2 linked regions of the Acidaminococcus fermentans DSM 20731 genome follow. The main gene of each other region encodes a partner of the protein of the gene in region 2 in a complex. Links are inferred from orthologs where the notes say so. Each region holds a gene or a part of one and is shown on either strand. Other genes may lie near its edges. The genes, in order: glmM and cdaA.

Evidence for each region.
Region 1: the proteins of cdaA (region 2) and glmM are in contact, whole or in part, in a crystal structure (PDB 7OJS), measured with the Bacillus subtilis proteins. The link is inferred for Acidaminococcus fermentans DSM 20731 from one-to-one orthologs.

The regions. Positions count from the first base shown.
Region 1 is NC_013740.1:1,056,834-1,067,775, reverse strand. The notes cover bases 3,867-6,688. They hold glmM (phosphoglucosamine mutase), read right to left. Parts: upstream 6,039-6,688; coding sequence 4,695-6,038; downstream 3,867-4,694. Other genes in these bases: hisIE (bifunctional phosphoribosyl-AMP cyclohydrolase/phosphoribosyl-ATP diphosphatase HisIE), read right to left, coding at 6,072-6,688; glmS (glutamine--fructose-6-phosphate transaminase (isomerizing)), read right to left, coding at 3,867-4,352. Outside these bases: nadB (L-aspartate oxidase), read right to left, coding at 1-1,234; quinolinate synthase NadA, read right to left, coding at 1,387-2,292; more of glmS, read right to left, coding at 2,523-3,866; more of hisIE, read right to left, coding at 6,689-6,722; imidazole glycerol phosphate synthase subunit HisF, read right to left, coding at 6,719-7,477; hisA (1-(5-phosphoribosyl)-5-[(5-phosphoribosylamino)methylideneamino]imidazole-4-carboxamide isomerase), read right to left, coding at 7,482-8,210; imidazole glycerol phosphate synthase subunit HisH, read right to left, coding at 8,207-8,821; imidazoleglycerol-phosphate dehydratase HisB, read right to left, coding at 8,823-9,410; ACFER_RS04815 (pyridoxal phosphate-dependent aminotransferase), read right to left, coding at 9,430-10,581; hisD (histidinol dehydrogenase), read right to left, coding at 10,581-10,942. UniProt on the Bacillus subtilis protein: Catalyzes the conversion of glucosamine-6-phosphate to glucosamine-1-phosphate. Glucosamine-1-phosphate is used for cell wall biosynthesis.
Region 2 is NC_013740.1:701,158-712,239, reverse strand. Bases 4,979-7,940 are described here. They hold cdaA (diadenylate cyclase CdaA), read right to left. Parts: upstream 6,914-7,940; coding sequence 6,044-6,913; downstream 4,979-6,043. Other genes in these bases: ACFER_RS03145 (M20 metallopeptidase family protein), read left to right, coding at 7,067-7,940; ACFER_RS03155 (CdaR family protein), read right to left, coding at 5,089-6,057; ACFER_RS03160 (NAD(P)/FAD-dependent oxidoreductase), read right to left, coding at 4,979-5,108. Outside these bases: ACFER_RS03180 (HutP family protein), read right to left, coding at 108-536; ACFER_RS03175 (hypothetical protein), read left to right, coding at 649-879; ACFER_RS03170 (NADP-dependent isocitrate dehydrogenase), read right to left, coding at 914-2,122; ACFER_RS03165 (manganese-dependent inorganic pyrophosphatase), read right to left, coding at 2,447-3,376; more of ACFER_RS03160, read right to left, coding at 3,507-4,978; more of ACFER_RS03145, read left to right, coding at 7,941-8,323; argH (argininosuccinate lyase), read right to left, coding at 8,421-9,839; ACFER_RS03135 (argininosuccinate synthase), read right to left, coding at 9,839-11,059. UniProt on the Bacillus subtilis protein: One of 3 paralogous diadenylate cyclases (DAC) in this bacteria, catalyzing the condensation of 2 ATP molecules into cyclic di-AMP (c-di-AMP). Upon expression in E.coli leads to c-di-AMP synthesis.

The sequences.
Region 1 (10,942 bases), 360 kb from region 2 along the record:
CCGGCCGGTTTTCCGGAATATCCTGGCACAGGGCCCGGGCTGCCCGGCGTCCGAATACCAGCCCTTCCAGCAGGGAATTGCTGGCCAGCCGGTTGGCCCCCTGGAGCCCCGTACAGGCGGCTTCTCCGCAGGCGTACAGGCCTTTCACCGTGGTACGGCCCCAGCCATCGGTACGGATGCCTCCCATCATGTAATGGGCTGCCGGAGCAATGGGGATCCGCTCCTTCCCCATATCCACTCCGTAGTCCAGGAGGGTCCGGAAGATCATGGGGAACTTCTCTTCCACCTTTTCGATTCCCGTGGCATCCAGCCACACATGGTCACTGCCGCACTTTTTCATTTCCGTGGCAATGGCCCGGGCCACCACATCCCGGGGAGCCAGTTCCTTCATGGGATGATACCCGGGCATGAACCGTTCTCCCCGGGTGTTGTACAGGAGGGCGCCCGCACCCCGGACCGCTTCCGAAACCAGGAAGCTGGGCCGGCCGGGAATGGCCAGGGCCGTGGGATGGAACTGGACGAATTCCATATCCATCAGTTCCGCTCCCGCCCGGCAGGCCAGAGCCAGGCCGCTGCCGGTGGCCCCCTCCGGATTGGTGGTGTGGGCGAAGAGCCGTCCCACGCCTCCCGTGGCCAGTACCACCCCATTGGCCGCCAGACGGACCGTCCGCCCCTTGTGGAGTGCCATGGCGCCCTGGCAGCGGCCCTCCCGGACCAGGAGATCCGTTACATAGCAGTGTTCCAGGGTGGCGATCCGTTTTTCTTCCCCGGCAATGGCCCGGAGAGCCCGGGACACTTCCGCCCCGGTACTGTCCCCATTGGCGTGGACGATCCGGTTCCGGCTGTGGCAGCCTTCCCGTCCCAGGGCCAGGGTTCCGTCAGGATTTTTATCGAACCGGGCCCCGTGATGGAGCAGGTCCAGCACCGCATCCGGCCCTTCCGTCACCACGATCCGGGCCATGGATTCATCGGTCAGGCCGGCTCCCGCCACCAGGGTATCCTGATAATGGAGGGTGGGGTCATCATCCTGACCCAGGGCTGCGGCAATGCCCCCCTGGGCTTTGGCCGTGTTGCTGTCCTGGAGTTCATCCCGGGCCACCACCAGCACTTCCCGGCCGGCTTCCGCCAGGGACCAGGCCGTCTGGAGCCCGGCGGCCCCGGACCCGATCACCAGGATATCCGTCTGTATCACCGGCGTCTCCGCCGTATCAAAACTTGTCCAATAGGTTTCCATAAGGAATCCTCCTTTGATAAGGGTCTGCTGCTTTGGCAGCAGCCTGTCACAGGTCATAGATCATACACCAATGGAAGAAACCCGATTGACGGGTTTCCCTTCATTGCCTGCGGAGCAGGCTATCTTCGGCTATCGACCCATTGTCAACCCAGTCACTTCACTTCCAGCATCCGTTCCAGGGCCGTCCGGGCCTTTGTCCGGATCTCTTCCGGCACCACGATCCGGGGTTCCAGGGTCTCCAGGGACCGTTTCACCAGCTCCAGGGTGGTCTTCTTCATGTTGGGGCACAGGAGATTCCCTCCGGCCATGTAGAACTTCTTGTGCGGGCACTTCCATTCCAGCTGGGTCAGCACCCCGCATTCCGTGGCAATGATGAATTCCTCATCAGGGCTCTGCTGTGCATAATGGATGATTCCCATGGTGCTGCCCACGTAATCCGCCAGGGCCCGGACTTCCGGCCGGCATTCCGGGTGCATCAACACTTTGGCTCCGGGATGGGCCTTTTTGGCTTCCGTCACTTCTGCCACCGAAAGGGCATGATGGGTGGGACAGGCCCCCCGCCAGGGCAGAATGGTGTGATGGGTCTTTTCCGCCGTAAAGGTGGCCAGATTCTGATCCGGCACAAACAGGATGGGCTGGTCCGCCGGCAGGCTTTCGATCACCTTTACCGCATTGGAAGACGTGCAGCAGATTTCACTGAGGGCCTTGACGCTGGCCGGGGTGTTCACATAGGACACCACCTTGTATTCCGGATGGTCCTTCAGGAATGCCTTTACCCGGGATTCCAGGGTATCGTCGAACATCCGGCACCCGGCATCGATGGCCGGCAGCAGGGTAATCTTGTCCGGGGACAGGATATTGGCCGTTTCCGCCATGAAGCGGACCCCGCAGAACACGATCACATCCGCATCGGTCTGGGCCGCCTGCTGGGACAGGGCAAAAGAATCACCGCAGAAATCAGCAATTTCCTGGATTTCTTCCGGTTGGTATACATGGGCCAGGATCACCGCGTTCCGTTCCTTCTTCAAGCGGGTGATGGCATCAAACAAGTCTTCCATGGGTCAGGTCTCCTTTGGGAAAAAGGGAAACTCCTCCGAGTCCCCCTTTTGGTTTTGTGTACATTATACACGATTTTTCTTCCATTGTCATGTCAGCAAATGTCAATGGATAATGCAATGAACCCATTGTAGCCGATTTTGGATAAAAGTGCAAGGAGGTCGCGACTCACGACCCGTGATCTTTTCCATTAAAAAATGCTCCCCGGAGGGAGCATTTTATCCTTATGAACTTATTCCACCGTCACACTCTTGGCCAGGTTCCGGGGTTTGTCCACGTCGCATCCTCTGGCCAGGGCGGCGTAGTACGCCAGCAGCTGGAGAGGGATCACGGCCAGGATGGGAGCCAGGTCTTCGTCGGCTTTGGGGATGATGATCACGTTGTTGGCATGTTTGGCCAGTTCCGTATCCCCTTCCATGCCGATGCCGATCACAATGGCACCCCGGGTCTTCACTTCCTGGAGGTTGCTGATGGTCTTTTCATAGATGTTGGACTGGGTGGCCAGCACGATCACCGGCACCCCTTCCGTAATCAGAGCCAGGGTCCCGTGCTTCAGTTCACCGGCCGCATAGGCTTCCGCATGGATGTAGGAGATTTCCTTCAGCTTCAGAGCCCCTTCCAGAGCCACGGCATAGTCCAGGCTCCGGCCCAGGAAGAAGGCATCTTCCCGGTTGGCATAATTGGTGGCGTACACTTTGATCTGGTCCACATGGTCCAGGATGTCGTGCATCTGTTCCGGCACTTCCAGGACGCTCTGGATCAGGGCATGGAGCCGTTCGTCGCTGATCTTGCCCTTCAGATCGGAAATGTACAGGCTCAGCAGCAGCATAACGATCAGCTGGGTGGTATAAGCCTTGGTGGAAGCCACGGCGATTTCCGGACCTGCATAGGTGTAAACCACCTGATCCGCTTCCCGGGCGATGGAGGACCCCACCACGTTGGTGACGGCCATGGTCCTGGCCCCCCGGCGCTTGGCTTCCTTCAGGGCTTCCAGGGTATCACTGGTTTCCCCGGACTGGCTGATCACGATGCACAGGCAGCTTTCGTCCACAATGGGGTTCCTGTACCGGAATTCGGAAGCGATATCCACTTCCACCGGGATCCGGGCCATTTTTTCAATGTAGTACTTGCCCACAATCCCTGCATGGTAGGCCGTGCCGCAGGCCACGATGAAGATCTTTTGGATATCCTTCAGGGTTTCCGGGGTCCAGTTCAGTTCGTTGAAGACCACCTTGTCGCTGCCCTTGTCCACCCGGCCCCGGAGGGTATCCCGGACGGCTTTGGGCTGTTCGTAGATTTCCTTCAGCATGAAATGCTCAAAGCCGCCTTTTTCCGCCGCTTCCGCATCCCAGGTCACCCGGAAGACTTTCTTGTCGATTTTGTGGCCTTCCAGGTCTTTTACCACAACCTTGTCCGGTTCCACTACGGCCATTTCCCCGTCACTGAGGATGTAGGTATCCCGGGTCTTGCTGATGATGGCCGGGATATCGGAGGCAATGTAGTTTTCTCCTTTGCCCAGGCCGATGACCAGCGGGTTGTTCTTTTTGGCGCAGATCAGCTTGCCGGGATCTTTGGCGCACAGGAACACCAGGGAATAGGAACCCTCGATGGTGTGGAGCACTTTCCGGACGGTGCTTTCAAAATCCCCGTCCCACAGGTCCGCCATCAGATGGGCCACGATTTCCGTATCCGTTTCAGAACGGAAATGATGGCCTTTTTTCAGCAGAGCCTGCTTCAGAGGCATGTAGTTTTCGATGATCCCGTTGTGAACTACGGCAAACTGGCCGCTTTCGTCCGTATGGGGATGGGCGTTGATGTCACTGGGTTTCCCGTGGGTGGCCCACCGGGTGTGACCGATGCCCAGGGTCCCTACCGGTTCGTGGCCCACGATTTTCTGGCGCAGGGCATCCAGCCGGCCCACGCATTTTTCCACAGCGATCTTCCCGTCGTTGTATACGGCGATGCCGGCAGAGTCATACCCTCTGTATTCCAGTTTGCTCAGGCCTTCCATCAAAAAGGGAGTTGCCTGATGACGTCCGATATATCCTACGATTCCGCACATTGTTGTTGTGCCCTCCTGCGATTTGTAGTTACCGTCTGCCGCCGCCCCTTCTGTGTTCCTCTGTTGCCAGAGGGATTTGTAGGACAGCTTACGGTCTGCAGCTTACCGGGAGGCATCCGCTGACTGTTCGATGAACCTCCACCTCGTCGGCCAGGCCAAAGCCCGGCACCTGCGCTCGATGATTTGCAGGAATCCCTTCAGCCCGTTCCCCCTCCAAACAGGCGGCCTTCCAGTCCGGTATTCCCGGAAGGCATGTTCCTACAGATACTTTATGATACTATGTTTTTGCCCCGGGGTCAACTGGAAAGGGGGCTGTTGCATGCGCAACAGCCCCTCTTCTCTTTACGCCAGTTCCTTCCGCACCACTTCTGCAATGGCTTCGGTAATGTTGTCCAGTTCCACCTGGTTGGGGCCCTGGGCCATGATCCGGATCAGCGGTTCCGTACCGCTGGCCCGCACCAGCACCTGGCCGTCGTCCCCCAGTTCTTCCGTGTACTTCCGGACCACATCGGCAATGGCCTGGTTTTCCTGCCAGCCGTTCTTGTCCTTCACCCGCACGTTCAGCAGGGTCTGGGGATATTTCACCATCAGAGCCCCCAGCTGGGACAGTGTCTGGTTGTGGCGCACCAGGCTGCCCAGGAGCTTCACCCCGGTCATCATCCCGTCCCCGGTGCGAACCAGATCTCCGAAGATGATGTGGCCGGACTGTTCGCCACCCAGTTTGTAGTCATGCTTCAGCATTTCTTCCAGCACATACCGGTCGCCGACGGAAGTCTTCACCGTGGAACCCCCGTGTTCCTTCATGGCCTTGGCCAGGCCCACGTTGCTCATCACGGTGGTGACCAGCACATTGTCCTTCAGTTTGCCGGCCTTCATCAGGTCCAGGGCGCAGATCAGCATAATCTGGTCCCCGTCCAGCACTTCGCCGTTTTCGTCCACAGCCAGCAGACGGTCCGCATCCCCGTCGTTGGCCAGGCCGCAGTCGGCGCCCACTTCCTTCACCTTGGCCTGGAGCGCTTCCAGGTGGGTGGAGCCGCAGCCGTTGTTGATGTTGATCCCGTTGGGTTCATGGAAAATGGGAATCACATGGGCCCCCAGGGTCCGGAGAATGGCCGGGGCGATTTCACTGTTGGCCCCGTTGGCACAGTCCATGACCACCTTCAGGCCGTTCAGCTTCACATCGGCGCAGTCCACAATATGCTTTACGTACACCATCCCCATATCCGGTTCCTGGATCACCCGTCCCAGGTTGGACCCGGTCACCGTCTGGGAATAGTCCACCGGCTGGTTCACGATGGCTTCGATTTCATCCTCCACCGCATCCGGCAGTTTGTAGCCGGTCCGGGCAAAGAACTTGATCCCGTTGTCTTCAAAAGGATTGTGGGAAGCGGAAATCACCACCCCCGCATTGGCTTCCAGTTTTTCCGTCAGATAGGAAACCGCCGGCGTGGGGATCACCCCCAGCAGATGGGCATTGCCCCCGGCACTGCAGATGCCGGCCGCCATGGCGCTTTCCAGCATGGTGCCGGAAAGCCGGGTATCCCGTCCGATCAGGATCTTGGGAGTCTTCACTTCCCGTCCGAAATACTGAGCCGCCGCACGGCCCAGCTTGTAAGCCAGTTCCACATTGAGTACAGGACCATTGGCGACGCCGCGGACGCCGTCCGTTCCAAACATTCTAGCCATCAGAGCCCTCCAGGTTGTACAGGTATTTGCTGCTTATTTTTCTTCTTCCACTTTCCGGCCTGCCATTTCCACTAGCATTTCGCCGGGGGTGATGTTATGGTAAGCCAACAGCACTAAGCAATGATACCATAAATCCCCCATCTCGTAAACAACCTGGTCCGCATCGCTGTTTTTCGAAGCCAGGATGGTCCGGGTGGTGTTGGCCCCCAGTTCCGTCAGGAGCTTGTCCTGGCTGGGTGCCGGCAGCAGCTTCCGGGCCTCCTTCTGTTTTTCCTGATAGCAGACAATCTGCTTGTACAGCTCGTTGATCACCTGGGGCAGCCGGTTGTCCGCCACCGGCAGGCTTTCTCCGGAGCCACTGTTCCACAGGGGATTGAAGAAACAGGAATAGTTCCCGGTGTGGCAGGCGGCCCCCTTCTGCTCCACTTTCACCAGCAGGGCATCCCCGTCGCAGTCATAGGTGATGCTGTGCACCTTCTGGGTATGGCCGCTGGTGGCACCCTTGTTCCACAGTTCCTGGCGGCTCCGGCTCCAGAACCAGGTATATCCGGTTTCCACCGTGCGGGCCAGGCTGGTGCCGTTCATATAGGCCAGCATCAGTACCTTGTCCGTCTTCACATCCTGGACAATGGCAGGGATCAGGCCCCTGTCGTCAAACTTCAGCTTGCTGATATCGATTTTCATAACCGTACGTCCACTCCTTTGCTCCGCAAGTATTCCTTCACCTGGCGGATCGTGAAATTCCTGTAATGGAATACGGAAGCGGCCAGAGCCGCGTCAGCCTTGCCGGCGGTCAGGACTTCATAGAAATCTTCCAGGGATCCGGCACCCCCGGAGGCAATCACCGGTACGGGAACCGCTTCGGCCACCTTCCGGGTCAGGGGGATATCGAACCCATCCTTGGTGCCATCCGCATCCATACTGGTCAGCAGGATTTCCCCCGCCCCCAGGGATACGGCTTTTTTCACCCATTCCAGGGCATCCAGCCCGGTAGGGGTGTGGCCTCCGTTGATGTACACTTCCCAGGAATCCTCTCCCCGGCGTTTGGCGTCCACAGCCAGCACCACGCACTGGTTCCCGAAGGCTTCCGCCCCCCGGGTGATCAGGGTGGGATCCTTCACCGCCGCCGTGTTCAGACTGGTCTTGTCCGCCCCGGCCAGGAGCACGGCCCGCATATCTTCGATGGAAGAGATGCCGCCGCCCACAGTCAGGGGCATGAACACTTCCCGGGCCGTCCGTTCGATGGTTTCCACCATGGACTTCCGTTTTTCCAGAGAAGCGGTGATATCCAGGAACACCAGCTCATCCGCCTGTTCCTGTTCATAGAGGGAAGCCAGTTCCACCGGGTCCCCGGCATCCCGGAGGCTGACGAAATTGGTCCCCTTGACCACCCGTCCGTCCTTTACGTCCAGACAGGGAATGATCCGTTTTGCCAGCATGGCTCTACGCCTCCTTCGCAATCGCAACAGCCTGGCGAAGGTCAATGGCGCCAGTATACAGCGCCTTACCTATAATACACCCTTCAATGCCATCTGTTTCTCTTTTTTTTAAAATTTTCAAATCTTCCAGGCTGGCCACCCCGCCGCTGGCCGTTACCGCCAGTCCGGAGGCCTGGGCCACCTTTACCGTGGCTTCCACGTTCACCCCGCTGAGCATACCGTCCCGGGCAATGTCCGTGAAGATGATCCGTTCCACCCCGGCTTCCGCCATTTTCCGGGCCAGCTCTTCCGCCTGGATGTGGCCGCTGGCTTCCCAGCCTTCCACTGCCACGTCCCCGTTCTTGGCGTCGATGCCCACCACGATCCGGCCGGGATATTTTTCACAGGCTTCCTTCACCAGATCCGGATTCTTTACCGCGGCAGACCCCAGGATCACCTGGTGGACCCCCCGGTCCAGCAGCCGGGCCACGTGTTCCATGGTCCGGATGCCGCCCCCCACTTCAATGGGAATGTTCCCCTGTTTCAGGATGGCATCGATGGACAGCAGGTTCCGGCTTTCCCCGGCTACCGCTCCGTCCAGATCCACCACATGGATGCAGCTGGCCCCCTCATCGGCCCATTTCCTGGCCATGGCACCGGGATCGGTGCTGTATACGGTTTCTCTGGAAAAATCGCCCTTCACCAGGCGGACGCAGTTGCCTCCCCGCAGGTCGATGGCTGGATAGATGTTCATAGTTTCCACTCCTTGAAAGCTTTCAGCATGGCCAGACCGGCGAAAGAGGACTTTTCCGGATGGAACTGGAAGCCCTGGACGCTACCCTGGCCCACGCTGGCCGTAATCCGGGTCCCGTAATCGCAGACCGACGTAATGATGGACGGATCCTCCGGCACTGCATGGAAGCTGTGGACGAAGTATACGTACTTTCCGTCAGCATCCTGCAGCAGGGGGGAGGGATTCACCGTGGTGATCCGGTTCCACCCCATATGGGGGATCTTGTATTCCGTGACGATTTTCTTCACCTGGCCCTTGAAATACCCCAGGCCCTTTACTCCCGGTGCTTCTTCGCTGCCTTCGAACAGCAGCTGTTCTCCCAGGCAGATGCCCAGGAAAGGCTTGCCGCTGTGGAGAGCCTGCTGGACCGCTTCTTCCAGTCCCCGGCCCCGCATGGTATCCATACAGTCCCCAAAGGATCCCACCCCCGGCAGGATCACTTTGGGCGCCGCTTCGATCACCTTGGGGTCCCCGGAAACCACCGGGCTGGCCCCGATTTTCAGCAGGCCGTTGTACACGGAGTGCAGGTTGCCCCGTCCGTAATCGATGATCACAATGGTGTCTTTGTCCATATTACAGTGCCCCCTTGCTGCTCATCACCCCGTGCACCCGGGGATCCAGGGCCACCGCCTGGCTCATGGCCCGTGCCACGCCTTTGAAGATGGCTTCCAGCATATGGTGGGTGTTCTTCCCGTAAGGCACGTTGATGTGGAGGGTCAGGCCGCAGTTCATGGCCAGGGCCCGGAAGAAATCCTCGCCCATTTCCGTATCGAAGTTCCCCAGGGTCACCCGGGGAATGAGGTCTGCATTCCACACCAGGTAGGGCCGGCCGGAAAAGTCCAGGGCGATTTCCGCCAGGGCTTCATCCATGGGCAGCAGGAAGCTGCCGTACCTGTGGATGCCTTTTTTGTCCCCCAGAGCCTGGGCAATGGCCTGGCCCAGGGCGATGCCCACATCTTCCACCGTATGGTGGCAGTCCACTTCCAGGTCCCCCTGGGCCCGCACCTTCAGATCCATGAAAGAATGGACCGCCAGAAGAGTCAGCATATGATCCAGGAAGCCCACACCGGTGGAAATATCCGCCTTTCCGGTGCCGTCCAGGTCCAGTTCCACCAGGATCCGGGTTTCTTTCGTATTCCGTTCCACTTTCCCTTGCCGCATAACCAATGGCCTCCCTCGTTTACAGAATGATATCCCTGATGGCTTCAATGATCAGGGGATTTTCTGCCGCCGTGCCTACAGAAATCCGCAGGCCCCCGGGCAGCCGGGGATTCTGGGAGTAGTTCCGTACCAGCACCTTCCGGGCCAGCAGTTCCTTGAACAGAAATCCGCCGGCTGCCATGGCCTTTTCCCCGCCGGGCAGATCCGCCGCACTGGCTTTGTCCGCCAGTTTGTCCAGGACTTTCCCCGCCGGCAGGGCCAGCAGGAAGTTGGTGGCGCTGGGCAGTACCCGGAAGTCCAGGGCTTCCAGCTGTTCCCGCAGGTACCGGCGGCCGCTGACCACCGCTTCCACCCGTTCCCGGAGCACTTCCGGCTTGCTGAACAGCAGTTCCGCCGCCAGGATGGAGATCCCGTTCACCGTATAGGGCAGCAGCACCTTCTTCAGGACCTTCATCACGGCTGCACTGCCCACTCCGTAGCCGATCCGCAGATTGGCCAGGCCGTAGGCCTTGGAGAAGGTCTTCAGCACCAGCAGATTGTCCACTTCATTGACCAGGTCCAGGGTGGACAGTTCTTCCATCTTCCCTTCTTCCACGGCAAATTCCATATAGGCTTCGTCCATGATCACTGGGCACTCCACGTTCCGGATGATTTTTTCCATGGCGGCTCTGGGATTGAAGTTCCCCGTGGGATTGTTGGGATTGCAGATAATGATGAGGGCCGGCTTCTCTTCCCGGCAGAATGCGATGACTCCCTCCGGATCCACGAACCCGTCCGCCGTCAGCGGGAACAGCACCGGTTCGCTGTCCGCCAGGATGGCGTAGGTCTGGTACATGGAAAAGGACGGCGTGGCGGAAGCAATCTTTCGGCCTGCGCCCCCGAAGGCATAGCAGGCTTTTTCCAGCAGTTCGCTGGAGCCGTTCCCGATGGCCACCTGGGCCGGATCGAACCCCAGCCGGTCGGCAATGGCCTGGCACAGGTCCTCCCCGTGCATGGACGGATACCGGTTGAAGGCATGTTCCGCCAGACGGGTCCCCAGTTCCAAACGGATTTCCGGGGTCATATCCCAGTTGGTTTCATTGGCATTGACAACAATATCTGCATCAGGTACAGTTTCCACCTGATAGTCTTCAATCCGGGACAGGCTTTCCCGGGCAAGAATCTCGCTCATCACAGAGCCCCCTTCCGGATCCGGATGGCGTTGGCGTGTGCCTGGAGTCCTTCCGCTTCGGCCATGGCGATGATGTCATCAGCGGCTTCCGCCAGGGCTTCTTTGGTATAGGAGATGATGCTGGTCTTCTTCATGAAGGTTTCCACATTCAGCACGGAATAGAACCGGGCCGTACCGCCGGTGGGCAGGATGTGGTTGGGGCCGGCGTAATAGTCTCCCAGGGGTTCCGGAGAATAGGCTCCCAGGAAAATGGCACCGGCGTTCCGGATCCTGGGCACCAGGGCAAAAGGTTCCCTGGTGTTGATTTCCATGTGTTCCGGAGCGGAAATGTTGGCCATCTCCACCACCGTATCCATATCTT
Region 2 (11,082 bases):
ACCATATCCACCATATTTTCTTTAGTGCCGCCATCCGACGACTCACTTATTCTAGCATGGAAAGGCGGAAAGTGTCAATAGCTTTTTTCCACTTTCCGCAGATTTTTTTAGTCGATCCCGGCGAGACTCCGATGGGCCAGGCCTACTCCCAGTTCGTTCAGGTTCAGGACCCCTACGCTCATGTACACGGCCACACAGAGATGTTCCCCATACCGGGCCACCCCGATCTTGCCCCCCACATTGAACCCGATGGCTTTTTCCATCATCTGTTCCAGGGCTTCATGGGCCGCGCCGGCCACGGTGCCGGCTCCCACATGGGTATCGGTGACGATGTTCTGCCGCTCGGCTGCCACCACCGCCCGTTCCACGATTTTTTTGATGGAAGGCAGGAACTCCCCGCCGAAATCCACCGCCGCTGCCCGGAACCCCTGTTCCCGCAGCTGTTCCTTCAGCCGGTCTTCCTCTTCCCGGGTGGCCGTCAGGGCCATCCGCAAAGCCGCCCGTCCCACATCGATGCTTGCAATGGGTCTGTTCATGGTACCACATCCCTTTCTGCCCAGAATACAAGTACTCCTATTATACCAAGATTCCCTTGTCAGGGAAAGCCGGGACTGGTAGAATGAGGGGATAACAAAGGAGGAATACCCCATGTCCGTCATTATGGCAGAAGAACTCCGTGCCGGCCTGATCCTGGGCGACCGGGACAATGACCAGTACCTGTACATGCCCGGAAGCGAAATCGGCAGCGACGACCCTGTATGCATCTTCGAAGAACACGGGAACAAAACCGATCTGCACCTGGCCGAAGCCGTGGAACTGGCCAAACGCCTGACCCTGAAGCCCACAGAGCACCCGGTATATGGAAAAAGGGCCTATTGAAAAAGGGGGCTGTTGCGTATGCAACAGCCCCCTTTTATCTTTCCTCCAACCGCTCCCGGATTGCTTCCAGGAATTCCTCGCTGTTGACCTTCTTTTTGTCCGGCAGGGTGGATACGGCCACCAAATCCCCGGTCATGATTCCTTCTTCCAGGGTCTGGATGGTAGCTTTTTCCAGCCGGTCCGCAAAGTCTGCCAGATCCGTGAGCCCATCCAGCTGGCCCCGTTTCCGCAGGGCTCCCGTCCAGGCAAACAGGGTGGCCACCGGGTTGGTGGAGGTCTTTTCCCCTTTCAGATACCGGTAGTAATGGCGCTGTACCGTGCCATGGGCCGCTTCGTATTCATAGCAGCCGTCCGGAGACACCAGCACGGAAGTCATCATGGCCAGGCTGCCGAAAGCGGTGGCCATCATGTCGCTCATCACATCCCCGTCATAGTTCTTGCACGCCCAGATCATGCCTCCTTTGGAGCGGACCACCCTGGCCACCACATCATCGATCAGGGTGTAGAAATATTCGATACCGGCGGCTTCGAATTTTTCTTTGTAATCAGCGTCATAAATGGCCTGGAAAATATCCTTGAACCGATGGTCATAAATCTTGGACACCGTATCCTTGGTGGCAAACCACAGATCTTCCTTCTGTTCCAGGGCATAGTTGAAGCAGGACCGGGCAAAATTGCTGATGGATTTGTCCGTGTTGTAGACCCCCTGGACAATCCCTGCATCCTGGAAGTCCATAATGGTCCGGCGGGTTTCCTTCCCGTCCGCCCCGGTGACCACCAGTTCCGCCTTGGCCGGGCCCTCCACCCGGATTTCCGTGTTCTTGTAGATGTCCCCATAAGCGTGCCGGGCAATGGTAATGGGCTTTTCCCAGGTGGGGATCAGGGGCCGGATGCCCTTCACCATAATGGGTTTCCGGAACACCGTTCCATCCAGGATGGCCCGGATGGTACCGTTGGGGCTGGCCCACATTTTCTTCAGGTTGTATTCCTTCACCCGGGCTGCATTGGCCGTAATAGTAGCGCATTTCACCGCCACCCCGTATTTTTTCGTTGCCAGGGCCGAATCGATGGTCACCTGGTCGTCTGTATCATCCCGGTGCTTCATCCCCAGGTCATAATATTCCGTTTTCAGGTCCACATAGGGAAGGATCAGGATATCCTTGATCATCTTCCACAGGATCCGGGTCATTTCATCCCCGTCCATTTCCACCAGCGGGGTTTTCATTTGGATTTTATCAGCCATGGGAACACTCCTTTCCAACTGCAAAACAAGCACATCCATATCTGTCCTTATGATACCACAGTCAGGAAAAAAGGAAACATACAAAAAATCCGAGGGCAGGTATCGGATAAATTTATGGGTGGGGAATTCAGTGGTCAGGTGGGCATCTTCTCCCCAATCGCAGGGGGCGCAGGCCCAGCGCTTCGCCAGCCTGGTTGCGTGCCCCCTACAGTTTATGCTGTTTCAAATTCAATTTGCAAAAATTGATTTCCATCAGCTGCTGACCGTTGACCGTTGACAGCTGACAAAAAAAGGGACTGTTGCTCATGCAACAGCCTCTTTTTCTTATCCTTTGAACGCATCCGTCAGCGGCGGTACGATCTGTTTCTTCCGGGACAGCACCTTGGGCAGATGGTAATGCCCGTCGGCTTCGGCCTTGCCGAAGGCTTTGTCCAGGATGTCCTGGTTCTTCCCGGCCCACAGCAGTTCGGTGACTTCGTCCATGATGTCGGTGACCATCAGCAGGCTGGTGTCGGCTTCCCCGCCATCCACCATGGCCTGAAGGGCTTTCTGGAGTTCCGGCCATTTGGCTTTGGCGGCTTCCCCGTTCATCACGTTCACCTGGGCCACAGTGACTTTCCCCTGGGGGAAGTCGAATTCTTTCATATCCCCATGGCAGATTTCTTCAGCGGTCATGGAGTTGATGGCGGAACCGGCCTGGAGCATTTCCAGGGCATAGGCCTGGGGATCAGCGATGCCGGCGATCTTGGCCAGGGCACCAGCAGCTTCCTTGTCCTTTTCCGTGGTGGTGGGGGACTTGAAGTACAGGGTGTCGGAGCTGATGGCAGAGAACAGCAGCCCGGCGATTTCTTTGGGCAGGGTCAGGTTGTTTTCCACAGCCACATTGTACAGGATGGTGGCAGTGCAGCCCACCGGCTGCATCCGGACAAACAGCGGGTTGGAAGTGACGATGCCGCCCAGCCGGTGATGATCGATGATTTCCACCAGATCCGCCTTGTCCAGCCCGTCCACAGCCTGGCTCATTTCATTGTGGTCCACCAGGATGATCTTCTGGCCTTCTTCCACCTTTTCCACCAGTGCAGGAGCGTCCACTTTCCAGTAATCCAGCACGAACCGGGTTTCCGGGTTCACGTTCCCGGCCCGGCAGGCAGTGACCTTTTCGCCCAGCTGGCCCTTGATCCAGGTATAGCTCAGGGCAGAGCAGATGGAGTCCGTATCCGGGTTCTTGTGCCCGGTGATGATGATGTTTTCCATAAAAGCATCTCCTTGTATTTTACTTGAACCGATATATTATACCACAGTCCCGGGAGCCCGTGGAAGCAAAACGCCACAGGCATTTTGCATTGAATGAAAACGCAGCCTTCGGCTGCCCCTCAGCCGCATCCTATTCCTCCGGTACCGCAAACCTCCCCATCAGCCTTCTGGCCTGATGGTACCCATCCATGGCGGCGCTCATGATGCCTCCGGCGTAGCCGGCCCCTTCTCCCGTAGGATACAGCCCCCGGCAGTTCACCGACTGGCCATCCTCTCCCCGGAGGATCCGCACCGGAGCCGAAGTCCGGGTCTCCACCCCGATCATCAGCCCCCGGGTGCTGAACCCGGGCAGCTTCCGTTCAAAATCCGCCAGCCCGTGCTCCAGGGATTCGATCACGAAATCCGGCAGGATCTTCCGCAGGTCCGCCGGCACCAGCCCCGGCCGGTAGCTGGGACGGAAGCCCACCTTCAAATCCGGCGCCGTTTTCTCCACAAAGCTCCGGCTGCTCTGGGCCGGTGCCCGGTAATCCCGGCTCACCTGCCAGGCCAGATGCTCATACTTCCGCTGGAATTCCATGCCCCCCAGCGGTCCCGCCGGGAAATCCCCCGGGTCCACACTCACCACCAGGGCGCTGTTGGCCAGGCCCGTATCCCGTTTGAAGGGGCTCATGCCGTTGACCACCAGGCCTCCCTGTTCCGAAGCGGAAGCCACCACCTGGCCCCCGGGGCACATGCAGAAGGAATACACCGCCCGTCCGGTTTCCTTGTCGTGGAAGATCAAAGCGTAATCCGCCGCTCCCAGTTTGGGATGGTTGGCGAACTTCCCGTACTGGGCCTGGTTAATCAGAGCCTGTTCATGCTCAATCCGTACTCCCACCGCAAAAGCCTTGGCCTCCAGATGGACGGACCGTTTCAGCAGGGTCTCATAGGTGTCCCGGGCGCTGTGGCCGCAGGCCAGGATCACTCCGTTGGTATCCAGCCACTCCCGGCCATTCAGTTCCACCGCCGTCAGCCCCCGCTCCGGATCCACCCGGAAATCCGTCACCTGGGTCTCGTACCGGATCTCGCCACCAGCCTTTTTGATCCGGCTGATCAGCCCGGTGACCATGAGCCGCAGTTTGTCCGTGCCCACATGAGGTTTCTGTTCCGTCAAAATTTCTTCCGGGGCCCCGGCTTCCACAAAGGTCCGGAGCAGATGGCCCATAATGGGGTCGTTGACCCGGGTGGTCAGCTTCCCGTCGGAAAAGGTCCCGGCGCCACCGGCTCCGAACTGCACATTGCTCACCGGATCCAGTTTCCCGGTTTTCCAGAAGGTTTCCACGTCCTTCACCCGGTGCTGCAGGTCCCGGCCCCGTTCCACCACCAGAGGTGCGTACCCCTGCCGGGCCAGTTCCAGGGCCGCCACAAGGCCCGCCGGTCCCAGGCCGATTACCACCGGCCGTCCCATGAGTTTTTCCGTTCCCAGCACCGGCGCCGGTTCCGGTTTTTCCTGCCACAGGCTCACCTGGGGATCCCGGAGCAGCCGGTCCAGCACCCCGGCCGCTGCTTCCACCCGGGCCCGCACATGGTACACCAGGCAGATGCTGCTTTTCCGCCGGGCATCCACCGCCTTCCGGACCACCTGGACCTGCCGGATGGCCCGGGGGGCCAGATGGTACTTCTTCCCGATGATCTGTTCCAGGGTATGGCTGCTGTCCAGCCCCACCCGGAGATTATTGATTCTGATTTCCACTGGCTTTGCCATCCTGCTGTTCCGTTCCTTTCTGCAAGGTGATTTCCACAATGACGCTGTGCTGATCCGCCAGCACCTGATCCGGGATCTGGAGCGGCATCTTCAGTTCCACGTCACTGGTAATGTTGTTCAGGACGATGGGGGCGGTGAGGATTTCCCGGATGCCCCCCAGCACCTTGGGTTCCGCCGTCAGCCGCACGCTATCCGGGGTGATCTTCACGCTCTTGATGGTGACCCCGTCCGGCAGCTTCCCGGACATATTGGCCTTCACCGGAAAATCATTGGTTCCCAGCTGGCGCACAATGGTCACCGTGGTCTTGATCTTCCCGGGCACCACCTTCACATCATACATTTCCCGTCCGGTCCGGTCCACTGCCACAGCCGTGGCTTCCGTGGAGAAGTTCCGGTCGTGGTGGCTGATATCCACCATCACCAGCACCTTGTCCACCTGGGAGATCCGTCCGCTGGCCCCCTTGATGGTCACCTTGGTGGGGGCCAGATCCATCTGGCTCACTGTGACCCCGCTATTGGGCACCCCTACGATCCGGGGTTCCAGGGTCATGGTTTTCTCCGCCAGGGAATCAGTTTCCAGCTGGAGCAGGCTGGGGTTCACTTCCGCCACTTCTCCCACCTTCACCGTGGCCTGGACGTTGTAGGTGTTCCGCCCCTTGGGGGCATCCGTAAAGTCGATGAAGGCCTTGATGTCCCCTTCCCGGAGCACGGCAATCTGGGACCGGGTCCCACTGACCTTCACGCTCACCGTTTCCGGCAGGTCCTTCACCACCATGTCCTCCGCCAGGTTCTGGGCCGTGAGAGGCACCTGGAAGGTCTTGGTGGTAATGGGATTCTGTTCGTTCATCACATAGACCCAAAGGATGCAGGCACAGACCACGGACATGATCCGCATCAGCCAGGAGTTCCGGTTGGGGTTCTGATTATTTTTCACCATGGCTGCCGCCTCCCTTCTGGTCATCAGAGGATGGGTGCTTCTTCCCCAGCTTGGCCAGGATGGTGTCCTTCCAGTTCAGCATGGGGGTCTTCATCACCGGCCGCAGCAGATCCTTCACATCCCCGTGGGTCAGGTACCGCTGGAGAGCACCGCCCCGGGCCAGGGAAATGGTCCCGGTTTCTTCACTGACCACCAGCACCAGGGCATCGGTCTGTTCCGAAAGGCCGATGGCCGCCCGGTGCCGGGTGCCCAGTTCCTGGCTCAGGTTCCGTGCTTCCGTCAGAGGCAGCAGACAGCTGGCCGCCGCGATCCGGTCCCCCCGGATGATCACCGCCCCATCGTGGAGGGGGGTGTTGGGGATGAAGATGTTTTCAAACAGGGCCGTACTGATCAGACCATCGATGGGAATCCCGGTTTCGATGTAGTCGTCCAGTCCCGTTTCCCGTTCGAACACCATCAGGGCCCCGATCTTGTTCCGGCTCAGGTCGTCAGCGGTGGTGGCCACCGCTTCCAGCATGTTTTCCACCTGCATTTCATTGAGCACCGTGCTCCGGCGGAACAGTTTCCCCCGGCCGATCTGTTCCAGTGCCCGGCGGAGTTCTGGCTGGAACACCACGGGCAGAGCAAACATCACTATAGTCATGAATTTTTCCAGGATCCAGTTGATCACATACAGGTTCAGCCATTTGCTGATCAGCATGATCACCAGCAGCATCAGCAGCCCTTTCACCAGGGATGCCGCCCGGGTATTCTTCAGCATCTGGTACAGCTTATTGAGAAAAAACGCCACCACCAGGATGTCGATCACATCCAGCATGGTAATGGTGTGGAGCAGGCCAATCACATGTCCTCCCATACTTTGTCCTCCTTCTGGCAGGTTTCTCTATCAGAAATGGTACAGAAATTCACCTACAATATAATATGATAATTATACGATGAAGACGAAAAAATGACAATCATTCGTGGTATACTGTGGGCAAATCCCATTTGCACAGAAAGGAACCTGCTTATGAACATCCTTGCCCTGGCCCGGGCCGAATTTCCGGAAACCGTCCGGCTCCGCCGCCATTTCCATGAAAACCCGGAGCTGAGCTGCCGGGAAGTGAACACCATCGCCTTTTTGGAAGCCTATCTGAAAGAGCTGGAGATCCCCACCGTCAACGTGCCCGACGGGGGTCTTCTGGGGATCATCGACAGCGGAAAACCCGGAAAGACTCTGCTCATGCGGGCGGACACCGATGCCCTGCCCATTGCCGAAAGCCCGGAGAACCTGAAAGAAAAGAAAGTCTGCCTGTCCCATGTGCCCGGAGTCTCCCACGCCTGCGGCCACGACGGCCACATGGCCATGCTGCTCACCGCCGGCCGGATCCTGGCGGCCCACAAAGAGGCCTTTTCCGGCAAAGTGGTGCTGTGTTTTGAACGGGGGGAAGAAGAAAGCGGGGACATCCAGAACCTGCTCCCCTACATCGTAAAAGAATCCGGCCTCACCATCGACGGCTGCTACGCCACCCATGTGCGCTGGGACCTGCCTGCCGGGAAAGTTTCCATTACCCCGGGGGCCGTCATGGGAGGGGGCTGTTCCTTTGTGATCCGGCTGAAAGGCACCTTCGGCCACGGAGCCCGGCCGGACCTGGCCAACAACCCCATGGACTGTTTCGCCGCCCTGTACCAGCAGCTGAACGAATTCCGCCAGCGGAAGGTGGATCCCTTCGAATGTCTCACCTTCTCCCTGGGCTTCGTCCACAGCGGAGAAAAATACAATGTGATCCCGGAAGACCTGACCTTCGGAGGCACCGCCCGGTTCTTCAGCTACGAAAAAGCCGGAAAACCCTTTGCAGACTTCCTGAAAAAAGCCCTGGCCGGCAATGCGGAAATCTACGGCTGTGAAGCGGAAATCCAGCACATGCCCGAAGCCCTGTTCGAGGCCCGGAACAACCCGGCCTGTGCCCGGTTGGGACGGAAGGCCGTGGAAGATGCCTTGGGGAAGGACGCCCTCCAGGATCCCCAGCCCTGGATGGCCTCCGAATCCTTTGCTCTGTTCCTCCAGGAATACCCGGGGGTACTGGCCTTCACCGGTATCGCCAACCCGGAAAAAGGCTGCGGCGCCAACCACCACACTCCGGAATTCGACATGGATGAACGGGGGCTCATGACCGGTGCCGCCATGGGCGTAGCCTACGCCCTGGCCTTCCTGAACACCGACTTCGACCCGGAATTCACCCCCAACCCGGAACCGGTGGAGCGGCTGGCCAGGAGGAATGTATAAAGATGGGTGTGAAAATAACTTTCACACCCCTGTCAACAGTCAGCTGTCAAAAAAGAGCTGTGAAGAAATGAGAAATTCATTTCTTCACAGCTCTTTTTCATATCCTCTTTTTCAATTCTTCCAGCACTTTTTTCTGTTCTTCCACCGCTTCTTTTCCCAATTCCACCTGTTTGGCGTTGTTCTGGGGAGCGGGGCCGCCGTAGCTGGTCCGGGCCGCCACGCAGTTTTCCGGTTTCAGGCATTCCAGCAGATCCTTTTCGAACAGAGGACTCATTTCCTTGTATTCCTCCAGGGTCAGCTGGCCCAGCAGCTTGTGTTCGGCAATGGCCTTGGCCACCGCTTTGCCCACCACCGCATGGGCTTTCCGGAAGGGCATCCCCTTCCGCACCAGGTAGTCCGCCAGGTCCGTGGCATTGGAATAATCCTTGTGGACTGCTTCCGCCATCCGTTCCTTGTTCACTTTGGTGGACAGGATCATGTCCCGGTACACCTGGAGAGAGAACTTCACCGTGTCGATGGCATCGAAGAACCCTTCCTTGTCTTCCTGCAGGTCCTTGTTGTAGGCCAGGGGCAAACCCTTCAGGGTGGTCAGAAGCGCCGTCAGGTGGCCGTACACCCGGCCGGTCTTCCCCCGGACCAGTTCAGAGATATCCGGGTTCTTCTTCTGGGGCATCATGGAAGAGCCGGTGGCAAAAGCATCATCCAGCTCGATGAACCCGAATTCCGTAGAAGACCACAGGCACATTTCTTCACTGAGCCGGGACAGATGCATCATCAAAAGAGAAGCAAAACTGAGGAATTCCAGCACATAGTCCCGGTCGCTGACCGCATCCATGCTGTTCCCGTACACCTGGGAGAAGTGGAGTTCTTCCGCCACCTGGAACCGGTCGATGGGCAGGGTGGTCCCGGCCACTGCACCGGCCCCCAGGGGCATGATGTCCGCCCCGTCCCACACGCCCTGGAGCCGGCGGAAATCCCGGCGGAGCATGTTGAAGTAGGCCAGCATATGATGGGCAAAGGTAATGGGCTGAGCCCGCTGGAGATGGGTATACCCGGGCATCAGGGTCTTCAGGTGCTTTTCCGCCATGGTCAGCAGGGCTTCCTCAAAGGCGATCAGCAGATCCATGATTTCGGTGACTTCCCGTTTCATGTACATGTGCATGTCCAGGGCCACCTGGTCGTTCCGGCTCCGGGCCGTATGGAGCCGGGCCCCGGCGTCCCCGATCTTGTCCGTCAGGGCCGCCTCGATGTTCATGTGGATATCTTCCAGCTGGGTGCTGAAGTCGAATTTCCCGGCCTGGATCTCTGCCAGGATCTCCTTCAGTCCCTTTTCGATGGCTGCCGCATCCTCCTGGCTGATGATCCCCACCTTGGCCAGCATATGGGCATGGGCGATGCTCCCCCGGATATCCTCATGGTACAGCCGTTTGTCGTAATCGATGGACGCGTTGAAGGCATCAACCAGGGCATTGGTATCCTTGCTGAACCGTCCACCCCACAGTTTCGTCTTGCTCATTATTTCAGTTTCCCCTGTTTCATCAGTGCTCTTACGGTGAGCGGCAGACCGAACAGGTTGATGAAGCCCTGGGCATCGGCCTGGTTGTACACTTCGTCTTCCCCGAAGGTGACGTATTCCTTGCTGTACAGGGAGTACGGGCTGGTGCTGCCGGCGGTGATGATGTTGCCTTTGTACAGTTTCATCTTTACGGTACCGGTGACGGTCTTCTGGGTTTCGTCCACGAAGGCCTGGAGAGCTTCCCGCAGAGGAGAGAACCACATGCCGTCATAGACCAGTTCCGCATACCGGATGCCGATCTGTTCCTTATAGTTGTAGGTGGCCCGGTCCAGGCACAGGTTTTCCAGTTCGTTGTGGGCGTAGTAGAGGATGGTGCCGCCGGGAGTTTCGTAAACCCCACGGTCCTTCATGCCCACCAGCCGGTTTTCCACCATGTCGGCGATGCCGATGCCGTTCCGTTTGCCGATTTCATTCAGGGTTTCCATCATTTCCACCGGTTCCATCTTCTTGCCGTTGACGGCCACAGGAACCCCCTGTTCAAAGTCCAGGGTCAGGTATTCGTCCTTGTCCGGAGCGGCTTCCGGAGTCTGGCTCATGATGTAGATTTCAGATTTGGGTTCGTTGGAGGGATCTTCCAGGTCGCTGCCTTCATGGGACAGGTGCCAGATGTTCCGGTCCATGCTGTAGTCCTTTTTCTTGGTGACAGGCACCGGAATGTTGTGGGCGGCTGCATAGTCGATGGCGTCATCCCGGGATTTGATGTTCCATTCTCTCCAGGGAGCGATTACCTTCAGCTGGGGAGCCAGAGCCTTGATGCCCAGTTCGAACCGGACCTGGTCGTTGCCCTTGCCGGTAGCCCCGTGGGCAATGGCGTCCGCCCCTTCCTTCAGGGCGATGTCCACCAGGTATTTGGCAATGATGGGCCGTGCAATGGAAGTCCCCAGCAGGTATTTCTTTTCGTAAACGGCGCCGGATTTCACCATGGGCCAGGCGTATTCTCTCAGGAATTCGTCCCGCAGGTCCAGGATGTAGGCCTTGCTGGCCCCGGATTTGATGGCTTTGTCATGGACGGGAGCCACTTCTTCCCCTTGTCCGATATCCGCCGTTACGGTGATGACTTCACAGTTGTTGTAGTTTTCCTTCAGCCAGGGAATGATACAGGAGGTGTCCAGGCCGCCAGAATAGGCCAGGACAACTTTTTTGATGTCTTTTTTATCCATTGCAGGTCTCTCCTTTATTTGTT